2 regions of the Mesorhizobium marinum genome follow, and region 1 is predicted to be linked to the other one. Evidence: predicted binding sites of a transcription regulator. Region 1 holds the regulator's gene; the other holds the start of a gene.
What was found. Region 1 encodes PhoB, which activates phosphate uptake and scavenging genes when phosphate is short. Its sites were predicted from a motif close to TGTCATNNANCTGTCAT; they were not measured.
Positions count from the first base shown of each region.

Region 1 (10,904 bases):
GGGCGAACATACCGTCACTTCCTTCGACGACGACCTGAACCACATCCAGCAGCTCATTCGCGACATGAGCGAACTGGCGGGCTCGATGGTCGGCGCGGCGATCCGCGCGCTCGTGACCTCGGACAATGCGCTTGCGCAGCGGGTCGTCTCCGATGACGCCATTATGGACGCACGCCAGCGCGAACTCGACGATCGTTCGATCGCGCTGATCGCCAAGCGCCAGCCGATGGCGCAGGACCTGCGCGCCGTCGTCGGCGCCATCCGCATGGCGGGCGACCTCGAACGCATCGGCGATCTTGCCAAGAACATCGCCAAGCGGGTCAGCGCCGTCGGCCACGGCGTCACACCGCGCAATCTTTCGCATGGCATCGAAGGCATGGCAGACCTGGTGCTGCGCCAGGTCCAGAGCGTCATCGAGCTCTATGTGGCTCGCGACGCCGACGGGCTGAGGACGCTGCGCACGGACGACGAGAAGATCGACGCCCGCTACACGGCGGTGTTCCGCGAACTCCTGACCTACATGATGGAAGACCCGCGCAACATCACGGCCTGCACGCATCTCCTGTTCTGCGCCAAGAATCTGGAGCGCATCGGCGACCATGTGACGAACATCGCCGAGAACGCCTACTATGTGGTGACCGGCGAGCAGTTGCCGGTGAGCCGCCCGAAGCTGGACGAGACCCAGCTCTCGGTGCTGGCCGAATAGCGCGACGACAGGAGGCATCCCAAGGTGATCGCTCCGAAAGTCATGGTGGTCGAGGACGAAGAGCCACTCGGCGTTCTGCTTCGCTACAATCTCGAGGCCGAAGGCTATCAGGTCGAGATCGTGACGCGCGGCGACGAGGCGGAGATCCGGCTGCAGGAGCACGCGCCCGACCTGCTGGTTCTCGACTGGATGATCCCCGGCATTTCCGGCATCGAGCTTTGCCGCCGCCTCAGGATGCGCCCGGAGACGCAGCGCCTGCCGATCATCATGCTGACGGCGCGTGGCGAGGAATCCGACCGGGTGCGCGGCCTCTCGACGGGCGCCGACGACTATCTGGTCAAGCCGTTCTCGACGCCGGAGTTCATGGCCCGGGTTCGGGCGCTGCTGCGTCGCGCGAAGCCGGAGGTGCTGTCCTCCGTGCTCAAGGTCGGCGACATCATGCTCGACCGCGAGGCGCACAGGGTCTACCGCAAGAAGAACGAGATCAAGCTCGGCCCGACCGAATTCCGGCTGCTTGAATTCATGATGCGCCATCCGGGCCGCGTCTTCTCGCGCAGCCAGCTTCTCGACAACGTCTGGGGCGAGACCATCTACATCGACGAACGCACCGTCGACGTTCATGTCGGCCGGCTGCGCAAGGCGGTGAACAACGGCCGGATGCCGGACGTGATCCGCACCATCCGCGGCGCCGGCTACGCCATCCGCGACGACTGATCCGCTCCTCCCGCGACGGTCTGCAGCGCAGCGCCCTTGCCGCGCCAGCATGTCCGGTGCATATTATTCCGAGCGCCGAAAAAAATAGCAGGCGGCGCTTGAGGGAGGAGTCCATGCGTTCATTCGCCCGCATGCTTGCGGCGCTTGCCGTGGCTATGCTGGCCTGGTGCGCGGTGCTGCCTGCCCAGGCGGCGGCGCGCCCGACGTCGCAGGAGATGCTGCGCGACTGGTACTATCTGATGAACGAGTTGGTCCGGCATACCGCGACCTATTCGCCGCCCGTGGCGAGCCGTTCGTTCGGCTATCTCGGCGTCACCGCCTTCGAGGCCGCCGTTGGCGGGTCGGACAGCCTGGTGTCGCTTGTCGGCCAGTTGCAGGGGCACACGTCGGTGCCTCAGCGCGAACCGGGAGCGATCTATGACGAGGCGGTCGTTACCAGCGCGGCCATGTCGGACGCGATCGTCTATTATTTCGGCAATACCGGTCCTACCGGCCAGCGCGCGATCAGGGCCGCGCAGAAGAAATGGCGGTCGATGGTCATCGACGGCGTGCCCGAGGATGTCGTGGCGCGCAGCGAAACCTTCGGCAAGGCGGTGGCCGCCAGCATCCATGAATGGTCGATGGATGACGGTGGCGCGACCGTCACCAACATGGGTTTTCCTGAACAGCTTGACCTGCCTGCCGGCGAGGACAAGTGGGTGCCGACGAGCGCGATCCGCCAGCAGCAACTGCCGCTGTTGCCGGGCTGGGGCAACAACCGCACCTTCGCGACGCCCTCGGGCTCGACCTGCGGCACGCCGGGCAATCCGCCCTACAGCACCGAGCCCGGATCGCAGTTCTACCAGGAGGCGATCGAGGTCTACGAGACCGCAAAGAGCGCCACGCCTGAACAGATCGCCATTGCCCGCTTCTGGTCGGACGACCCGATGCTGTCGATGACCCCGCCGGGCCACTGGATATCGATCGCGCTGCAGGTCGCGGAGCAGGCCGATCTTTCGCTCGACGACACTGTCGACCTGCTGGCGCGCATGGGAGTCGCGATGTCGGACGCGTTTGTCGGCTGCTGGCATGACAAATATGCCTTCAACCTCATACGCCCGGTCACCTACATCAAGAAGGTCGTCGACCCCAAGTGGGAGCCGATCCTGAACACGCCGCCCTTTCCAGAGTATCCGAGCGGCCACAGCACCGTCTCCGGCGCCATGGACGCCGTGCTGACCGCGTTTTTCGGCGACAACTACGCATTCGAGGACAAGACCGGCTCGCCCGACGGACGCAACCCGCGCAGCTTCAAGAGTTTCCGCGCGGCCGCCGACGAGGCCGGCATCTCGAGGATGTACGGCGGCATCCACTTCCGCTCCGCCATCGTGGACGGCCTCGAGCAGGGCCGCTGCATTGGCGGCTATACCAACAAGCTGAGGACGAGGAGATGACGATGCGCCTCGGATTGTGCGGGTTTGCCGTCGTGCTGGCGTGGGCAGGGATGTCGGCCGCGCGTGCCGAGGAGCCGTTGCCCGGCGCCCCCGCTCCCGTCGTCCCGAGCTTCGTCGAGGAGACGGCCAGCGCCGGAATCGACAATGTCTACAAGGGCGAGTGGGAATATATGGTGGGCGGCGGGGCGGCGTCCTTCGATTGCAACAGTGACGGCTATCCGGACCTGTTGCTTGCCGGCGGCGAGCAGCCCGCCCGTTTCTATCGCAATGCGAGCAAGCGCGGCGGCGTGCTTGCGTTCACGGTAGAACCAAGCGGCCTCGAACTGGACAAGGTCAGCGGCGCCTACCCGCTCGATGTCGATGGCGACGGCATCACCGACATCGTCCTGCTGAGGGTTGGCGAGAATGTCGTGATGCGCGGTCTTGGCGGCTGCAAGTTCGAGCGCGCCAACGAAGCCTGGAGTTTTGCCGGCGGCGATGCGTGGTGGACGTCGCTCTCCGCGACCTGGGAGAAGGGGGCCGGTTGGCCGACCATCGCGGTCGGCAGCTACATCGACCGGCGCGAGGAAATCTCCCCCTGGGGTTCGTGCACCGACAACTGGCTGCTTCGTCCCGCCGCCGGGGCGCGGGGCTTTGACGCGCCCATCGCTCTGAAGCCGAGCTTCTGTCCTCTGTCGATCCTGTTCACGGACTGGAACCGTTCGGGCACGCCATCGCTGCGCGTCTCCAACGACCGCGAATATTACGAGGGCGGCCAGGAGCAGATGTGGAAGGTCGAGCCGGGCAAGCTGCCGGCGCTCTATACCGCGGACGAGGGCTGGAAATATCTGCGCATCTGGGGAATGGGGATCGCCAGCTACGACCTCGATTTCGACGGATATCCGGAATATTTCCTGACCAGCATGGCGGACAACAAGCTGCAGACGCTTGCCGTAGTTCCCAAGGACGGATCGTCGCCCAAGCCGGCCTATGCCGATGTCGCCTATCCCAGCAACGTCACAGCGCACCGGCCGTATTTCGGCGACGATCTGAAGCCGAGCACTGCCTGGCATACGCAGTTCGAAGACGTGAACAATGACGGGCTCGTCGACCTGTTCATCGCCAAGGGCAATGTCTGGGACATGCCGGACTTCGCGATGAAGGACCCGAACAACCTGCTGCTGCAGACAGTCGGCGGCAAGTTCGTGGAGGTCGGCGACAAGGCCGGAGTCGCCAGCGTCGAGCAGAGCCGGGGCGCGGCGCTCGCCGACTTCAACCTGGACGGTCTTGTCGACCTTGTCGTCGTCAATCGCAATTCACCGGCGCAGATCTGGCGCAACACGACGGCGGGCGCGGGCGGCTGGATCGGGGTGAAGCTCGAGCAGGATGCGCCGAACCGCGACGGCGTCGGCGCGTGGATCGAGTTGCGTTGCGAGGGCATGCCGGTCATGCGGCGCGAGGTGACGGTGGGCGGCGGACATGCCGGCGGGCAGGCCGGCTGGTGGCATTTCGGCCTTGGCGTCATCACCTCGGCCGAGGTGCGTGTCCTTTGGCCGGACGGAACCGCCGGCGAATGGCAGCCCGTCGAAGCCGGGCGCTTCTATGTCCTCAGGCGTGGCGAGGCGCCGGTTCCTTTCGACCCTGCCTGACGCCGACGGCGCTCGCACGCCGGTCAGGCCACCGCCTTGCCGCCGCCTTCGGCTGGCGCCGGTCCTGCCGCGAATACCTCCAAATCGACGAAGGCGAGCGCCTGCATGGCGCAGCCTTCCCTCATGAGCGGCAACTCGTCGGGGATGATGTCGAATGGAATGGGGTCGGGGTGCTGTCCGCCGGCGGTCTCGGCGATCGCCTTGCGGATCGAAGGCTCCAGCAGGTCGAAGGTAGCCGCCCCGGCGCCGACGAAGGCCACCGGCGCCGGATCGATCAATGCAAACAGGCTGCCGATGCCATAGCCGATCGCCGTGCCGGCCTTGCGGTAGGCCTCGCGCTCGGGACCGTCGCCGGCGCGCGCGCGCACTGCGACCGCCTGCATGTCGGCGGCGCTGACGCCGTCTTCCGGAAGCGATGCTTCATTCATCCCGACCGCATTGCGCCAGATCGCATAGTCGCCGGCATAGGCCTCGACACAGCCGTGCCGGCCGCATCGGCAGAGCGCGCCGTTCGGCTGGTGGATCATGTGGCCGAACTCGCAGCCGGACGATTGCGTGCCGGAGAAGAGTTGCCCTTTCAGGACCAGTCCCATGCCGATGCCGTGCGACAGCAGGATGGCCAGGAAGTTCTCCAGGTAGCGGCTCGGATCGCGCCAGCGGAGTGCGATCGCCATCATGTTGCAGTCGTTCTGGATCGTTGCCGGGATAGAGAATTCGCGCTCGAGAATGTCGGCGAACGGAACGTCCCTGTGCGGCGTTATCGGAGACCACAGCATGACGCGCGCCGCGGCGTCTGTGATGCCCTGGATGGCGAGCACGACGCGCAGCGGGCGCGGTTGTGCGGACGGCCGCCCGCTCATCAGCCGGCGTATCATGGCCGTCAGTTCGGACGTGAGTTCGTCGCGCGTGATGGTCGCCGTCGTCAGTTGGCGGCGGTCTTCCGAGACCAGCGCGCCGGAGTAGTCGATAGCCGCCGCCGAAAGCTCGTTGAGTGTCAGCACCGCGACGATGACGGTCGCGGCCGCCGGATTGAGCTCGAGCGCCACCTGCGGCCGGCCGCGCCTTGCGGCGGCCTGTCCCGCCCCCTTCGTTTCGGTCAGGATGCCTTCGCCGATGAGATCGGCGGAGATCGCGGAGATCGTCGAGTGGCTGAGCCCGGTTGCCGAGGCGATTTCGGTCCGTGACGGCTGGCCGGCCCGGCGAACCGCCGAAATGACCATCGCGCGATTGCGCCGCCGCAGATCGTCATGGCGGATTCCTGCCGACATCGTTCCGCGTTTCCTCCTTCACCGGCTGCGGCCGGCTCGACTAGTGCTGCGTTCCGCCATCTGGGGCTGACAATGATGTCAGGAGCGGCCGGCACCTTCATCTTTGTTTCGCGGCCGGCGATCAAGCGGGCCGGAAACATATTGACAGGGATCGGACCTTGCGTCACTATTTTTTCGAGGCTCGAAAAAAGTCTCGCACACCTGGATCTGGGTTTGTGGCGCCTGCAGGCGCAGGGAGGACAATCATGAGGAAGTTTGCAACCGCCGTTCTGGCGGGCGTTGCGCTGTCGTTTGGTTTGACGGCAGCTGCCACGGCGAAGGACAAGACGATCGCCGTTTCCTGGAAGACCTTCCAGGAAGAGCGCTGGAAGACCGACGAAGCCGCGATCAAGGCGGTCGTCGAAGCGGCCGGCGACAAGTACATTTCAACGGACGCGCAGGGATCCGCGCAGAAGCAGGCGGCCGACATCGAAGGCCTGATCGCGCAGAACGTCGATGTCATTCTCGTCGTCGCCTTCGATTCCGACGCCATCCTGCCGTCGATCGAGAAGATCAACAACGCCGGTATGAAGGCTATCGCCTACGACGTGCAGTTCGAGGATCCGAACGCGCTCTACATCACCTTCGACAACATCGGCGTCGGTCGTCTGATGGCCAAGACGATGCTGGAGAAGGGCAAGCAGGAAGGCAACTTCGCCTTCATCAAGGGCGACAAGGGCGATCCGAACGCCACGTTCCTCTTCCAGGGCATCATGGAAGTCCTGAAGGACAACATCGATGGCGGCAAGATCAAGAACGTCTGCGAGACCTTCACCGACGGCTGGAAGCCCGACGCTGCCCAGAAGAACATGGAGCAGTGCCTGACCGCCAACGACAACGCCATCGACGCGGTCATCTCGGAGAATGACGGCATGGCCGGCGGCGTGGTTGCGGCGCTCGACGCGCAGGGCCTTGCCGGCTCGGTTCCGGTGACAGGCCAGGACGGCGACAAGGCCGCGCTGAACCGCGTCGCGCTCGGGACGCAGCTGGTGTCGGTGTGGAAGGACTCGCGCGTGCTTGGCAAGATGGCCGGCGAGGCTGCCGTCGCTCTCGCAGACGGCACCGCGATGGATGCGCTTCCGGGCGTGGCCAAGTTCTCGGGCGGCGCCAAGGGCGTCGAGATGAACTCGATCCTCATTCCCCCGAACCCGATCACCAAGGACAACCTCGGCGACGTGATCGGCGCCGGCTGGATCTCCAAGGAGGAGGCCTGCGCCGGCGTCGCCGCGGGTTCGGTCGCCGCCTGCAACTGACGCGTTGCCATACGGCCTGATCTAAAACAGAATGGCCGCATCACCCCGCGCGGGTGGTGCGGCCCTTCCAACGAACATGACGTCGAGGGCCGCGGGGAGGCGACGCGATGAGTTCAGTCTCGAGTTCCGACGACGCTCCGGCGCTGGTCGAGGAAGGCCCTGTCGCGCGGTTCTTCCGGGCCACCGAACTCGACACACGAACGCTGGGCATGGTGGCGGCGCTGCTCGTCATCTGGGTCGGCTTCGATGTCTACAGCGGCATGCTGCGCCCCAATGAAGGGCTTTTCGGCGGGTCTTTCCTGACCCCCCGCAACCTCTGGACGCTCTCGGTCCAGACCTCATCCATCGCGGTCATGTCGACCGGCATGGTGCTTCTTATCGTGATGCGCCAGCTCGACCTGTCCGTCGGATCGATGCTGTCGACCATCGCGGTCGCCACGGGCGTCCTCCAGGTGTTCGAACTCGGCCCCTGGCTCGGCGTCGGCCATCCCGCCATCTGGATCATCGCGGTTCTCTTCGCGCTCGTGCTCGGCGCCCTGATCGGCGCGTTCAACGGCGTGCTGACCGCCTATGCGGGCATCCCCGCCTTCATCGTCACCCTCGGCGGGCTGATCGCGTATAGCGGCGTCGCCTGGGCTCTCATCCGCGGCGAAACCGTCGCGCCGATGGACAAGACGTTCAAGCTGATCGGCGGCAACGGACCGCTGGCGTCGATCGGTCCGTTCTGGAGCTGGACGCTTGCCGCCGCAGCGTGCGCGCTGCTGGTGCTGGGGCTCCTCAACGGACGGCGGCAGCGCGGTCGGGTCAATTTCCCGCAGCGGCCGATCTGGGCCGAGGCCTTTCTCGCGGTATGCGGCAGCGCCGCGATCCTCGGCGTGACGGCGATCGTCAACTCCTATGCCTGGGCGCCGAAGATCATCGAGAACTACGCGAAAGAGAACAACATTCCGATCCCGCCTGGGGTCGAGGACCGGACCGGCGACGCCATCTGCATGGCCGGCGACGCGGTCGTGCGCTGCAACGAGGGACTGGTCTTCTACACCGGCTACGCGATCCCGGTGCTGATCGCGCTCGCCGTCGGCTTCGCCATGACCTTCCTCGCCAGCCGCACGTCGTTCGGCCGCTATGTCTATGCAGCCGGCGGCAATCCCGAGGCGGCCGAACTGTCCGGCATCAACACGCGCTGGCTGACGGTCAAGGTGTTCATGCTGATGGGGGTTCTGGTCGCGATTTCCGCGATCATCACTTCTGCCCGCCTCGACGCGGCGACCAACTCGCTCGGCCAGCTCAACGAGCTCTATGTCATCGCCGCGGTGGTCATCGGCGGCACGTCGCTCGCCGGGGGCGTCGGTACGATCTACGGCGCCATGCTGGGCGCGCTGCTCATGCAGTCGCTGCAGTCCGGCATGACGCTGCTGAACTTCGAGTCCGCCTACAAGGACATGGTCGTCGGCGCCGTTCTGGTGACCGCCGTGTTCGTCGACCAGATCTATCGCCGGCGTTTGAAGTGAGGAGGCCGAGATGACAGCGAAGCCCCTGGTGGAGATGCGCAACATCTCCATTGCCTTCGGCGGCATCCGGGCCGTCGACCACGCAAGCCTGGACCTGTTCCCCGGCGAGGTCGTCGGCCTGCTCGGCCACAATGGAGCCGGCAAATCGACGCTAATCAAGATCCTGTCGGGCGCCTACAGGCGCGACAGCGGCGACATCTACATCACCGGCGAAAAGGCCGAGATCAACAATCCGCGCGACGCCAAGAAATACGGGATCGAGACGATCTACCAGACGCTGGCGCTCGCCGACAACGTCGACGCCGCGGCCAACCTGTTTCTGGGACGCGAACTGAAGACGCGCTGGGGCACGCTCGACGACGTCTCCATGGAAGCCGAAGCCCGCAAGGTCATGGGGCGTCTCAATCCGCGCTTCCGGCGCTTCAAGGAGCCGGTCATCAAGCTGTCCGGCGGCCAGAGGCAGTCGGTCGCCATCGCGCGCGCCATCTACTTCAATGCGCGCATCCTGATCATGGACGAGCCGACGGCCGCGCTCGGGCCGCAGGAGACGGCGCAGGTCGGCGAACTGGTCAAGCAGCTGAAGGCGGAAGGCATCGGCATCTTCCTGATCAGCCACGACATCCACGACGTCTTCGATCTGGCCGACCGGGTCTGCGTGATGAAGAACGGTCAGGTTGTCGGAACGGCGCGGACGAGCGACGTCACGCAGGACGAGGTGCTCGGCATGATCATCCTGGGCAAATGCCCGCCCGGCGCCGTGCCGGGGCCCGGCGCGATGCCGATGGCGGCCTGACGGCGGCGGAATTTTCGCGCCAGGCGACGGCTGGCGGTGCACGATCGGTCTGGCGCAAGATTTTTACATTGTGTTGGCGCATTCGAGTGCTGATAAGTGATCCGGACTGAGATTGCCGGATCATCCTGTGAAGAAGCACTACCCCATCGTGGCGTTCGTGGCTGTGGCCATTGCCAGCCTGGCCATGGCCACGTTCGCCTATCTTGCGGCCGACGAGGCCGCCAGGATCAAGTTCGAGGCGGCCGCCGACGACGCGCTCAACCGCATCGAGAGCCGTGTCACGCTTCACCTGGCGCTTCTGCGCGCGACGGACGCCTATTTCATGACGCGGGGCGGCGACGTCGGAGCGGACGAATTCCGCGCCTATTTCGAGGCGCTGGACGTCGAGCACGATTTCGCCGGACTGCGCGGAATTGGCTTTCTCGGCCTGGCCGACGCCGACCGGACGGCGCTTCTGGAACAGGACATCGCAAGGCGACAGGGCGTGCCGAAAAGCGTGTTCCCGCCATCCGATGCGGACATTCGAACGCCCATCATGCTCTACGAACCGCTTGACCGGCCGCAACTCACCGGGATCGGCTATGACATGTACGGCGAGCCGGCGCGGCGAGACGCAATCACGGCGGCGATCGAAACCGGCGAGCCAAGGGCGACAGGCCGGCTGATGCTCGGTCAGCAGGTGAGAGCCGAGTCCTGGCCCGGCTTCATGATCTTCTCGGCGGTGGAACGGCGGCAGGCGGGAGACGACAAGCCGGTCGGCGTCCTTTTCGCGACCTTCAGGACGCCGGACATTTTCGACTCGGTCTTCGACAAGTTCCCGGCGCTGCCGGTCCATGCCGAAGTTTTCGACGGGCCGGCCGAACCGCAAAACAGCATGTTCAGGACGGAGAACGCGCCGCATGGCGATCTTGTCACGACGCGCCAGCTGCTCGTGGCCGGACGGCCGTGGACCATCGAGTTCCACCCGACGGTCGAGTTCACGCGGCCGACCTCGCAGGCGGTTCCGGTGCTGCTCGGACTGTTCGGGCTGCTGCTCGCATTCGCGATTGCGATGCTGCAGCGCTACCAGGCCCGCGCCTACGACGCGATGTCCGAACTGCAGGAGAACGCCGCGAAAAGCCTGCTCGAAAAGGATCTCATGCTTCAGGAGATGAAGCACCGGATCAAGAACTCGATCACCCGCGTGCTCGCGATCGCGCGTCAGACGGCAGCCAACGCGACAGACATCGGCGAGTTCTCGGAGTCGTTCTCCGCGCGCCTGCAGGCAATGGCCGCATCGCAGGACATGCTCACGCGGTCGCGCTGGCAGAAGGCGGAGCTTCGCGAGCTGCTGCGCATCGAGCTGTCGCAGGCCTTCGGCAAGGAACTGCCCGACGGAATGCTGAACGGCCCGAAGGTCCTGCTGTCCGAGACGGCGACGCAGGCGCTCGGCCTCACCTTCCACGAGCTCGCCACCAACGCCTTGAAGTATGGCGAGGTCGGCACGTCACCCGATGCACTGAAGGTGGAGTGGAGGCTGAGGGGCGGCGGCGGGCTGCTCCTCGTCTGGCGCGAAACCG
Region 1 is NZ_JBFOCI010000002.1:351,087-361,990, reverse strand. Features, by position in the region: gene phoU (phosphate signaling complex protein PhoU) at 1-706, shown strand, start outside; gene phoB (phosphate regulon transcriptional regulator PhoB) at 734-1,420, shown strand; gene ABUE31_RS07260 (vanadium-dependent haloperoxidase) at 1,534-2,853, shown strand; gene ABUE31_RS07255 (CRTAC1 family protein) at 2,856-4,481, shown strand; gene ABUE31_RS07250 (ROK family protein) at 4,505-5,749, opposite strand; gene ABUE31_RS07245 (substrate-binding domain-containing protein) at 5,995-7,041, shown strand; gene ABUE31_RS07240 (sugar ABC transporter permease) at 7,149-8,552, shown strand; gene ABUE31_RS07235 (ATP-binding cassette domain-containing protein) at 8,563-9,345, shown strand; gene ABUE31_RS07230 (CHASE domain-containing protein) at 9,473-10,904, shown strand, end outside.

Region 2 (10,904 bases), on a different contig from region 1:
AAAGTTCCTCGACGCCTATCGCAGGATCGGTCCCGCGCCGTTCAAGGAGGCGCTCTATGCTGGCGAAGCCAAGGCCGCGTGACGGCGAGGCCGAGGCGCTCGGCCACGCCGCGAGCCTCGAAGCGCTGTACGGCCACCTGCCGGCCGAGAAGATCGTCGAACTGGCGATCCGCGAGGAGTTTGCCGGTCGGATCGCCGCCGTGTCCTCGTTCGGCGCGGATTCGGCCGTCCTGCTGGACATCATTGCCCGCGTCGACCGCGGCCTGCCGGTTCTTTTCCTCGACACCGGCAAGCATTTCGAAGAAACCCTTTCCTACCGCGACGCGCTTGCGGCCGACTTCGGCCTGACCGACGTCAAGGTTCTGAAACCGGACGAAGGCGCGCTCGAGCGGGTCGATCCCGACGGACGGCTTCACCAGTCGGACACCGACGCGTGCTGCGCCGTCCGCAAGGTCGAACCGCTGGCACGTGGCGTCGCTCCGTTCGACGCCTGGTTCACCGGCCGCAAGCGCTTCCAGGCTGCGACGCGCGCCACGCTGCCGGTCTTCGAGTCCGTTGGTTCGCGCATCCGCATCAACCCGCTGGCGCGCTGGACCACGTCCGACCAGGCCGACTACATGCGCTCGCATCGCCTGCGCGAAAACCCGCTCGTCGCCTACGGCTACCTGTCGATCGGCTGCTTCCCCTGCACGCAGCCGGTGCAGCCCGGCGACGATGCGCGCAGCGGACGCTGGGCCGGGCAGGCCAAGGTCGAATGCGGCATCCACCTCACCGGGCTCGACGCCTCATTGACGGATTCCTCGCTATGATCTCAGCCACTGTGCTCGAACCCAAGACTGCCGCCGACGCGCAGCCGGCGCCGCGCCTGTGGACGCCGGGCGGCTTCCGGGACGACGAGTGGACGCACGCCGAAAGCGGCGACGCGCTTTCCGGCAATGGGCGCTTCATCCTGCCGCTCGCCGCAGTGCTCGCGCTCAACCCGGACGCCAGGAAGTCGGCGCGCGAGCGGCTGGGCGTCCTGCTACAGCCCGGCGACAAGCTGGATGCGATTGCGGGCATTCTCGACGACCTGTCGCTCGTCGCGCTGGCCTTTCCGGCTTTCAATGACGGCCGCTCCTTCTCCAAGGCGGAGCTGCTGCGGTCGCGCCACGGTTTCGCAGGGCCGATCCGCGCCACGGGGCAAGTCCTCGTGGACCAGCTGCCGCACATGCTGCGGCTCGGCTTCGACGAATTCGAGGTTTCGCATCCGGTGCTCATCCGGCGCCTGGAGAGCGGCAATGCGGGCGGTCTCGGCCTCTACTACCAGCCGACCACGTCACAGGCAGAGAAGCCCGGAGCCTATTCCTGGCGGCGCACCCGCTAGCGGATAGGTGGCGATCAGCCTCCTTTGCTGGCGGCGGACGTCGGGCCGGCCTCCGCTTCCGCCCTGTCGAGTTCGGCCATCAGCGTCAGAAACCGTTCCGGCATGTGATGCTCGATTCGGAAAAGCGGCAGCGTCCGGGCAAAGCGCCTCGTCGGCGCCGATCCCAGCTGCTTCCTGATCTCCTGACGGAGGATTTCGTTGCTGTCTGCTTTCTCTCGGGACATCGTGTTTCCACCATTCGTTGAAACCGAAACCCTGCTTCCACCCAAATTGTTCCCTCCCGCGCCAGTCTCGACAAGGCGACACCGCGAACACGGTAAACTTTGAATTAAATGCCATAGATGCCGACCGCGGAGCGCGCCGGCCTGCGGCTGGCCGCTTCGTTTGCCTTTGACCCTTGATTTTTGCTCCCCGAACATCGATATCCGCCCCAAAATTCCAGCACTGACGGACGATCGATGAGCGACCACGCAAACGACGAACACGCGCCCGACGAGAACCAGTCCGCCGACGCCGCCGATAACAAGGCGGAAGGCGCGGCCGACGCCGACTACGAAGCCGTCGTGCGTCTGCTCAAGGAAAACGAAGAGCTCAAGGACCGCGCGCTGCGCGCCGCGGCGGAGATGGAAAACCTGCGCCGCCGCACGGCGCGCGACGTGCATGACGCGCGCTCCTACGCGATCGCCAATTTCGCACGCGACATGCTCTCGGTTTCCGACAACCTGCGCCGGGCACTCGATGCCATTCCGGCCGAGGCGATGGCGGCCGGCGACGCCGGTTTCAAGGCTCTGATCGAAGGCGTCGACATCACCGAACGGGCGATGCTCGCGGCGCTCGAGCGGCACGGCGTCAAGAAGCTGCAGCCGGAAGGCGAGAAGTTCGACCCCAACTTCCACCAGGCGATGTTCGAGGTCCCCAACCCGGACGTGCCGGCCAGCACCGTCGTGCAGGTCGTGCAGCCGGGCTACTCGATCGGCGACCGGGTGCTGCGCCCGGCCATGGTCGGCGTCGCCAAGGGCGGGCCCAAGCCGGTGTCCGACGCGGTCCCCGAGCCTGGGCCGGTGGACGGCCAGGCCGAAACCGACGCCTGACCTTCCTGCGGCCGTGCCATTCGTCTATTGCTGACGGATGGACCTCATCCAGTTGCTCGACTATGCCGGCGTCGCCGTCTTCGCGGCGACCGGCGCGCTTGCGGCTTCGAGGAAGCAACTCGACATCATCGGCTTCCTGTTCCTGGCCTGCGTCACCGGCATCGGCGGCGGGACGTTCCGGGATGTGATCCTCAACATTCCCGTCTTCTGGGTCGGCAACCGAACCTACGTGACGATCTGCGCGGCGGTTGCCGTGCTTGCCTACTTCACCTCGCATTTGGTCGAGTCGCGCTACCGGCTGCTGCTCTGGCTCGACGCGGTCGGCCTTGCGGCCTTTTCCGTCATGGGCGCGGCCAAGGGCCTCGCCATCACGGGATCGCCGGTCGTGGCGATCGTCACGGGCCTGCTCACGGCCACGTTCGGCGGCATCCTGCGCGACCTGCTGACGGGTGAGCCTTCGGTCCTGCTGAGGCCGGAAATCTACGTAACCGCCGCCATGACGGGTGCCGCGGTCTACACCGTCGCCGACATGGCGATGCTTCCAGTGGGCGTTTCAGCCGCCATCGCCTTCGCCGCCGCGTTTCTGGTGCGGGGCGGCGCGCTGAAGTTCGGCTGGCGCGTCCCGACCTACCGGGGCCGGCCCGGACGGCATCCCGACGACATTCCCTGATCGTGCCTGCCGCTTAGCACGGGTGCCTTGGCACTCACGCGGCGAAGCGCTCCGCCTCCCCTCCGTAGTAGCTGACATAGCGGGCGGCGATCTGCTTGACCGGCATGACGATGAAGACGTCGACGGTTCCGAACTGATGGTCGATCACGCAGCCGTCGCCGATCTTGGCCCCGACGCGCAGGTAGCCCTTGATGAGGGGCGGCAGGGCGGCGAGCGCGGACTTCATGGTGATCGCTTCGGCCGGCATCAGGTCGATCGGGCAATACCGGCCGGCAACGGCGCGGACGTCCCATTCGCGGCTGGCCCGGCAGTTGTGCGCCAGGTAGGAGAGCGCCTCGGCGTGCACGGCGGGCACCGTACCGTGGAAGGACGCGCAGCCGGTCATGACGCCGATACGGTGCAGGTTGATGTAGGCCCAGATGCCCTGCCACAGCAACTCGATGGTGCGCTTGGATCGGTATTGCGGCAGCACGCATGACCGGCCGAGTTCCAGGAAGCGCTGCCCGGGATGGCGCGCGACGAGATTCCTCAGCTCGAACTCGTCCTCGGAATAGAACCCGCCGGCCTCCGCGGCGACTTCCTGGCGCAGCAGCCGGTAGGTGCCGACGATGCGCCTGTGATCGGGTCCGGGAAGCGAGGTGTCGAAAACCAGGAGATGATCGCAGACCTCGTCGAAGCGGTCGGTGTCACGCCCTGCCGCCGCCTGCGGCCCGTTCGGTCTCGCTCCGAGTTCGTCATAGAAGACGCGGTAGCGGACTTCCTGTGCCGCAGCAATTTCAGAGGCGTTGCGGGCGAGGCGAACTTCCAGGACGCCGATGCGCCCGAGCGGCTCGGCCGCGGTATTTTCCGGGAAGCTCCCGGCTAGGACGGCTGTCGGCAGGGTCGCATGAGCGTCACGATCCGGCAATGCTCGCACGGGCGATTCTCCTTCGAGCCATTCCACTTGGCGCGGGATACGCACGATATGCAACAGGACTGTGACACTACCGTGATCGGCAAGACCCGGCAATAGTTTGCCGGGCGACAGCCGGCCGCTCGGAAAGGCAGCCGGCTCAGCAGCGCCCGCGGATCATGCTGCTGCGGTTGCCGCGCGCTCTTCGACGCTGCGCACCAGCGCTTCGGGGTCGAGCGGCTTGGTGACGAACCCGCTGGCGCCGTGCGCGAGGACCGCGTGCCGCGTCTTTTCCTGGCTGTCGGCCGACAGCACCATGATCGGTACCGGCGGGACGCCGACTTCCTCCTCGTACCGGCGGATGGCCGCGATGGCGTCGAGGCCATCCATGACCGGCATGTGCAGGTCCATCAGCACGACGTCGTAGCGCCGCTTGCGGCCGCCGCCGGTGACCGCCTCGACGGCCGCCTTGCCGTTGCCGACGATATCGACGCGGTGGCCGGCCTTGAGCAGCGTCGCCCGCGCCAGCATGGCGTTGATGTCGTTGTCCTCGGCGACGAGGATGGCCAGTCCCGGCAATCGATTGCTCCGGGCGAGTGGGGCCGCAACCGGCGCGCCCATGCCGACGGCCGGCCTTGCCGGCTCCTGCGGCGACGCGATGCCCGCGACCAGTATCCGCAGCAGCGTTTCGCCGCGCACCGGCCGGGCCAGGAACGTCGAATAGCCGCTGGCGCGGAACTCGCCCAGCATTCCCCGGTCGGTCGGCGCGATCATGGTGACCGCATCGGCCGACGTGAAGCCGCCCTGGCGCAGGCGCTTGAGCACCCGCCCGTCCGACTTCTCGGCCGCCGCGTCGACCAGAAGCGCGGTGCACCCGTCGCCGAGCGCGGCAGCCTGCGCGACTGTAGCGGCGATCTCGACCGCGCCGCCATGCGCGCGCACCGTCATGGCGATGGCTTCGGCCTCGACGGCGTTCCTGGAAAGCACGACGACCTTGCGCCCGGCGAGCACCTCGCCGCGCATCTGCGGAGCCGCGACAGCCTCTGCCGCCGGGATCTCGAAGGCGAATTCGGAACCCTTGCCTGGCTGGCTGGAAACCGAGATCGTGCCGCCCATCGAACCGACCAGTCGCTTGGAGATGGCCAGGCCGAGGCCAGCGCCGCCGTGCGCCCTGGTCGAGCTTCCATCGGCCTGCTCGAACTCCTCGAAGATGCGGTTCGTGTCCTCCGGTCGCAGACCCGGCCCGGTGTCGGCGACGCAGAAGCGGATCATGCCGTCCCCGCCCTCGCCGGCCTTTGTCACGGTCAGGAGAACGCCGCCGGCGTCGGTGAACTTGATGGCGTTGCCAAGCAGGTTGAGCAGCACCTGGCGCACGCGACCGGGATCTGACGTGATCATCTGCGGTACGTCGGGCGCGACGTGGCAGCCGAGGCCGATGTCCTTGGCGAAGGCCTTGGCCGCCAGCAGCTCGACGACGTTGTCGGCGATCTCGCGTGGCGACATGGGCTGCGGCTCGACGTCGAAGCGGCCCGCCTCGATCTTGGTGTAGTCGAGCAGGTCCTCTATCAGGGCCAGCAGGGCGGAGGCCGATGTCGAGACCGCACCGACATAGGTACGCTGTTCCGGCGACAACTCGGTGTCGGCGAGCAGCTTGGCCATGCCCATGATGCCGTTCATCGGCGTCCGTATCTCGTGGCTGACGGTCGCCAGGAAGCGCGACTTCGCCAGGCTGGCGAACTCCGCGCGCTCGCGGGCGTTGATCAGCGCGGTCTCGGCCCGCTTGCGCGAGGTGATGTCCCGCGCGATCGCCCGGTGCGAGACCTGGCCCGTCGCCTTGTCCTGCACCGACAGCTCGATCCAGGAAAACCAGCGCGGCCCGGTGGGGGAGCGGATCGCAACATCGGTCGAACTCAGGCACTCGCCTTCGGCGAATGCCGCATCGGGTACGATGCCGACATCGACGCCGAGCTGCGCCAGGGTCTGCCCCGCAAGGTCGCGGTGATCTATGCCGACCAGTTCGGCGAAGACCTTGTTGGCGTAGACGATGCGTCCCTCGCGATCGCGATGGATGACGAGATCGCCGAGCGCATCGATGAGGCCCCGGAAACGCTCCTCGCTTTCCTGCATCTCCCACATGCGGTCGGCGAGCGTCTCGACTTCCGCGCGACTCCGCGCCGAGTTCTCAGCGATGATCGAGCGCGCCCGGCTCTCGGTGCGCATCGAGCGCACCAGGATGGCCAGGCACGCGAAACCGACCGCCGCGAGCGCAATGACCAGGAAATCCGGAGCGCCTGTCAGGCGGGCGACGCCGGCGAGCGCGATGACGGCCGTGACCGTGAGCAGGGAAAGCGGCCGCCAGGTGCGCCGCGGCAGATCCGGCGCGAGCGGAGGCGCGGCGACGAGCCTTCGCGCCGGCGCGCCCGCGGGAGAGTTCGTGCCGGCCAATCTGTCTTCCTGCGCGGATTGCGAAGCCATGCCGCACCATGGCAGAGACAGATTAGGGAAGCTTTCGAGTGCTCACTCGTATTTTAACGACCTGCGCAAGCGCCTGAAAAATCAGGGTTTCCGATCGGCCAGGGCGCTACATCTCGACGACGACCCTGCCCCTGATCTTGCCTTCGACGATGCCGCGCGCAGCGTCGATGATGCCGTCGAAACCGATGCTTGTGGTGAGCGCGGCGAGCTTGTCGCGATCGAGGTCGGCGGCAAGACGCCGCCACGCTTCGACGCGCAGCGGCTTGGGAGCCATCACCGAATCGACGCCGAGCAGGGCGACCCCTCGCAGGATGAAGGGCGCGACGGTGGCGGGCAGATCCATACCGCCGGCGAGGCCGCAGGCGGCGATTGCGCCGCCATAGGACGTCATCGACAGCACGTTGGCCAGCGTGTGGCTGCCGACGCTGTCGACGCCGCATGCCCAGCGCTCCTTGCCGAGCGGCCGCACCGCGCCGCTCAGTTCCTCGCGCGCCATGACCTCCGCGGCACCAAGGTCCTTGAGATAGCCTACTTCCGACATCCTTCCGGTCGACGCAACGACGTGGAATCCCAGGCCGGAGAGGATGGAGACGGCAATCGAGCCAACGCCGCCGGCTGCCCCGGTGACGATAGCCGGGCCTGCGGCGGGGGTGACCCCGTAGCGCTCCAGAGCCATCGCGCAGAGCATCGCCGTGTATCCCGCCGTGCCGATCGCCATCGCCTCGCGCGGTGTCAGGCCGGTCGGCAGAGGCACCAGCCACTCCCCCTTCACCCGCGCCCTGCCGGCATAGGCGCCGAAATGCGTCTCGCCGGTCCCCCATCCGTTCAGGATCACCCGGTCGCCGGCCTTCCAGTCGGCATGGTCGGAGGCGACGACGGTCCCCGCGAAGTCGACGCCCGGAACCATCGGGAACCGCCTGACCACCGGCGCCTTGCCGGTGATCGCCAGCCCGTCCTTGTAGTTGACGGTGGTCGCCTCGACGGCGACGGTCACGTCCCCGTCCATGAGATCGGCCTCGGTCAACTCGGTGGTGGCCACCGATTGCCTGTTTTCGTCGTCGCGGGTGATCAGGATCGCCTTGAAGCTTTCGGACATCGCTTCCTCCCGGCTGTGCGGATCAGTTGGCCGTGCCTGCGTCGGCGCGCTGCCGGCGCCAGCCGATGAACTCGTCAAGCACCACCATGGCCGCGCCCACCGTGATGAAAACGTCGGCCAGGTTGAAGATCGCGAACGACCAGACCGGCGTGTGGAACAGGATATAGTCGATCACGTGGCCGTAGACGCTGCGATCGATAAGATTGCCGATCGCCCCGCCGATCACCAGCGCGAAGCCGACGCGCGAAAGCCATTGGCTGCCGGTCGAACGACTGGCGAGATAGAGCACGAAGGCGATCACGGCGAGCGAGACGACGATCAGCGGCGTGTCGCCGAAGGACGAAAGCATCGAGAAGGCGACACCGGTGTTGTAGGTGCGGTAGAGCGCCAGGAACGGAATGACCTCGACCATCTCGTGCATCTGCAGCCGCGTTTCGACCAGGTACTTGATCCACTGGTCGAGCGCCACGGCCACCGCGACGAGCGCGGCATAGAGGGGAAGCTGTTTCACGCGCGCGCGTCTCCGTCATCGAGCGTGAGCCCGGATCGCCGTATCTCGAAAAGCATGACGCCGGTGGCGACCGCCAGGTTGAGCGAATCGGCGCGGCCGGCCTGCGGAATGCGCAGCAGCCGGTCGCAGATTTCCGCCAGAGCGTCCGGCAGTCCCTGCTGCTCGTTGCCCATGAGAAGCAGCACCGGCCGGCCGCTGAAATCCACCGAACGGTAGTCGACCGCGCCCTTGAGATGGGTGCCCGCGACCAGGCCGGAAAAGCCCTTGCGCCACGCCATGAACGCATCCTGCGACGCTTTCGCCACCGGCACGGCGAAGATAGAGCCCATCGTGGCGCGCACCGTTTCCAGCGAGAACGGATCGGTGGTTTCGCCGACCAGGATGACGCCCTTCGCGCCGACCGCATCGACGGTGCGGATCACCGTGCCGAGATTGCCCGGATCGCGCACGCGGTCGAGCGCGACCCAGACGTCGCCCGGCGCCGGGCGGATGTCTTTCAGCGGCACCAGCCTCTGTTCGAAAACGCCGACAACCGCCTGCGGGTTGTCGCGGCGCGTGACCGCGGTGAGCACCTTCTCCGTCACCTCGAGCACGGTTCCGCCGGCGGCCACGGTCCTCGCCGCCGCCTTCTCCACCGCCGGATTGCCGAGTGCGGACTTGGCGAAGATCAGCGTCCTGATCGACCAGCCGAGGTCGAGGGCGTCGATCACCAGCTTCAGTCCCTCGGCCATGAAGGCCTGCTGCTCGTCGCGGAATTTCTTCAGCGACAGCGCCTTGATTTCCTTCACCAGCGGGTTGGCGAGGCTGGTGACCTCCTTGACCCTGCCCGGCGCGCCTGCGGTGCGGTGCCCGGTCATGCTGCGACCCAGCGCGAGAAAAGCGATGTCGAGAGCGCGCGCCCGGCCGACTTCTCGCGGATGATCAACTCGCCCGACTCGACCGTCCCGCCCATGCCGGCGAAACTGTCGCGCATCAGCGCGTGGATGGCGAAGAACGACGCCCGGATGGAATAGGCCGTCAGGACAACCGCAAGGGGTTTGGGCGTCAGGACCCGGCGGCACAGGTCCGTCAGCGCCGGCAGGTCCTCGAAGAGCTGCCATACCTCTCCCTTGGGACCGCGCCCGTAGGCCGGCGGGTCGAACAGCACGATGTCGTAGTGGCTGCCGCGGCGAACCTCGCGCTCCGCGAACTTCATCGCGTCCTCGCAGATCCAGCGGATCGGCTTCTGCAGGAGGCCGGCGATCTCCTGGTTCTCGCGCGCCCAGCCGATCGCCTTCTTCGACGCGTCGACATGCGTGACCTCGGCCCCGGCGCGCGCCGCCACCAGCGAGGCGAGCCCGGTATAGCCGAAAAGGTTGAGCACCTTCACCGGCCGCCGCGCTCTCTCGATGAGGCCCGCCATGTGGTCCCAGTGCGAGGCCTGCTCGGGAAACACGCCGACATGGCGGAAGGAGGTGAAGCGCCCGAGATAGTGGATGCCGTCATGCTTCATCGGCCAGGTTTCGCCGAGCGGCGTCTTCGGGAACCGCCAGCGGCCCATGCCCTCTTCGTCGGTATCGCCGGTGAAGATCGCGTCGACCCGGCTCCATTCGCCTTCCGGCAGGGCGCGCCGCCAGATCGCCTGTCCCTCGGGACGCACGATCCTGTAGGGGCCGTACTGCTCGAGCTTCTGGCCGTCGCCGCTGTCGAGCAACGCATAGTCGGCGTTGGGCGCTACTTCGAGGATCACCGGCAGCCTCTCGCCGGGTAATGCGCCGGCGCGGCGTGGCGGCGCCTCGCGCTGTGCCGGGGCCTCGGCGGCGACCCGGTTCCCATGCCGCTGCTGCGGCGGACGCGGTTGCGAGCGGCCCGGTTCTGGACGTCGGTCGTGGCGATTATCGCGCGTCGGCTTCAACGGGCTCTCCGGACGATGGCGCCCGCTTTTGGCATAGCGCATCGCCGCGCGCAACAAAGCCGGATCGGGCGTCGGCGCGGCAACCGGCCGCGTTCCGCCACAAGGCCGCGCGGATCAGTTCAGGCCGCGGTCCCGTCCGCGGCGATAGCCTTGAAGACCGCCACGCCGGCCGCCAGGTCCTCGAGCGCCGCTCCAACCGACTTGAACAGCGTGATCTCCTCGGCACCGGCACGGCCAGCCTTCTCGCCGCGAGCGAGTTCATGCAGGTCGGCGACGATCTGGTCCGACCGCAACAGACCGCTTGCAAGCGGCTGGACGATGTCGCCGGCCTCCTTGGTGGCGCCGGCCTGCGTATCGACATAGACGCGCGACCTGGCGATCGCATCGTCGTCGCTTTCGCGCATCGCGGGCGTGAACGCGCCGACGAGGTCGACATGCGTGCCCGTCTTGAGCAGCGCGCCCTTGATCAGCGGCGTCGTCGTGATGGTCGCGGCGGAGACGATGTCGGCCCAGCCCAGCGCGTCATCCAGGTCTTGGGCGACCGAGGCGTTGAGGCCTCCGGCCGACAGCTGGGACGCGACCGCTGCGGCATTCGCGGGCGTGCGGTTCCACACCCGGATCTCGCGGATCGGGCGAACCGCGGAATGCGCACGGGCGAGGAACGGTGAAAGCGCGCCGGCCCCGACCACGAGCAGCCTGGAGGCATCCTCGCGCGCCAGATAGCCGGCGGCAAGGGCGGACGCCGCGGCCGTGCGCCACAGGGTCAGTCGCGGCCCGTCGATGAGCGCCTTCGGCTCGCCGGTAACGCCGTCGAGCAGCAGGTAGATGCCCATGACAGCCGGCTTGCCGAGCGCGTTGTTGTCGGGCGAAACCGTGACGATCTTCACGCCGATATAGCCTTCGGCGCCGGCA
Region 2 is NZ_JBFOCI010000004.1:378,723-389,626, forward strand. Features, by position in the region: partial or broken gene ABUE31_RS15575 (nitrite/sulfite reductase) at 1-82, shown strand, start outside; gene ABUE31_RS15580 (phosphoadenylyl-sulfate reductase) at 57-809, shown strand; gene ABUE31_RS15585 (DUF934 domain-containing protein) at 806-1,363, shown strand; gene ABUE31_RS15590 (hypothetical protein) at 1,378-1,587, opposite strand; gene grpE (nucleotide exchange factor GrpE) at 1,822-2,454, shown strand; gene ABUE31_RS15600 (trimeric intracellular cation channel family protein) at 2,492-3,124, shown strand; gene olsB (l-ornithine N(alpha)-acyltransferase) at 3,159-4,004, opposite strand; gene ABUE31_RS15610 (PAS domain-containing hybrid sensor histidine kinase/response regulator) at 4,194-6,491, opposite strand; gene acuI (acrylyl-CoA reductase (NADPH)) at 6,598-7,587, opposite strand; gene lspA (signal peptidase II) at 7,610-8,098, opposite strand; gene ABUE31_RS15625 (TrmH family RNA methyltransferase) at 8,095-8,955, opposite strand; gene ABUE31_RS15630 (RsmD family RNA methyltransferase) at 8,952-9,992, opposite strand; gene lhpI (bifunctional Delta(1)-pyrroline-2-carboxylate/Delta(1)-piperideine-2-carboxylate reductase) at 10,112-10,904, opposite strand, start outside.
Region 2: olsB (l-ornithine N(alpha)-acyltransferase) is a predicted target of PhoB. The motif match lies at 4,091-4,107, and genes of this name have one in related genera.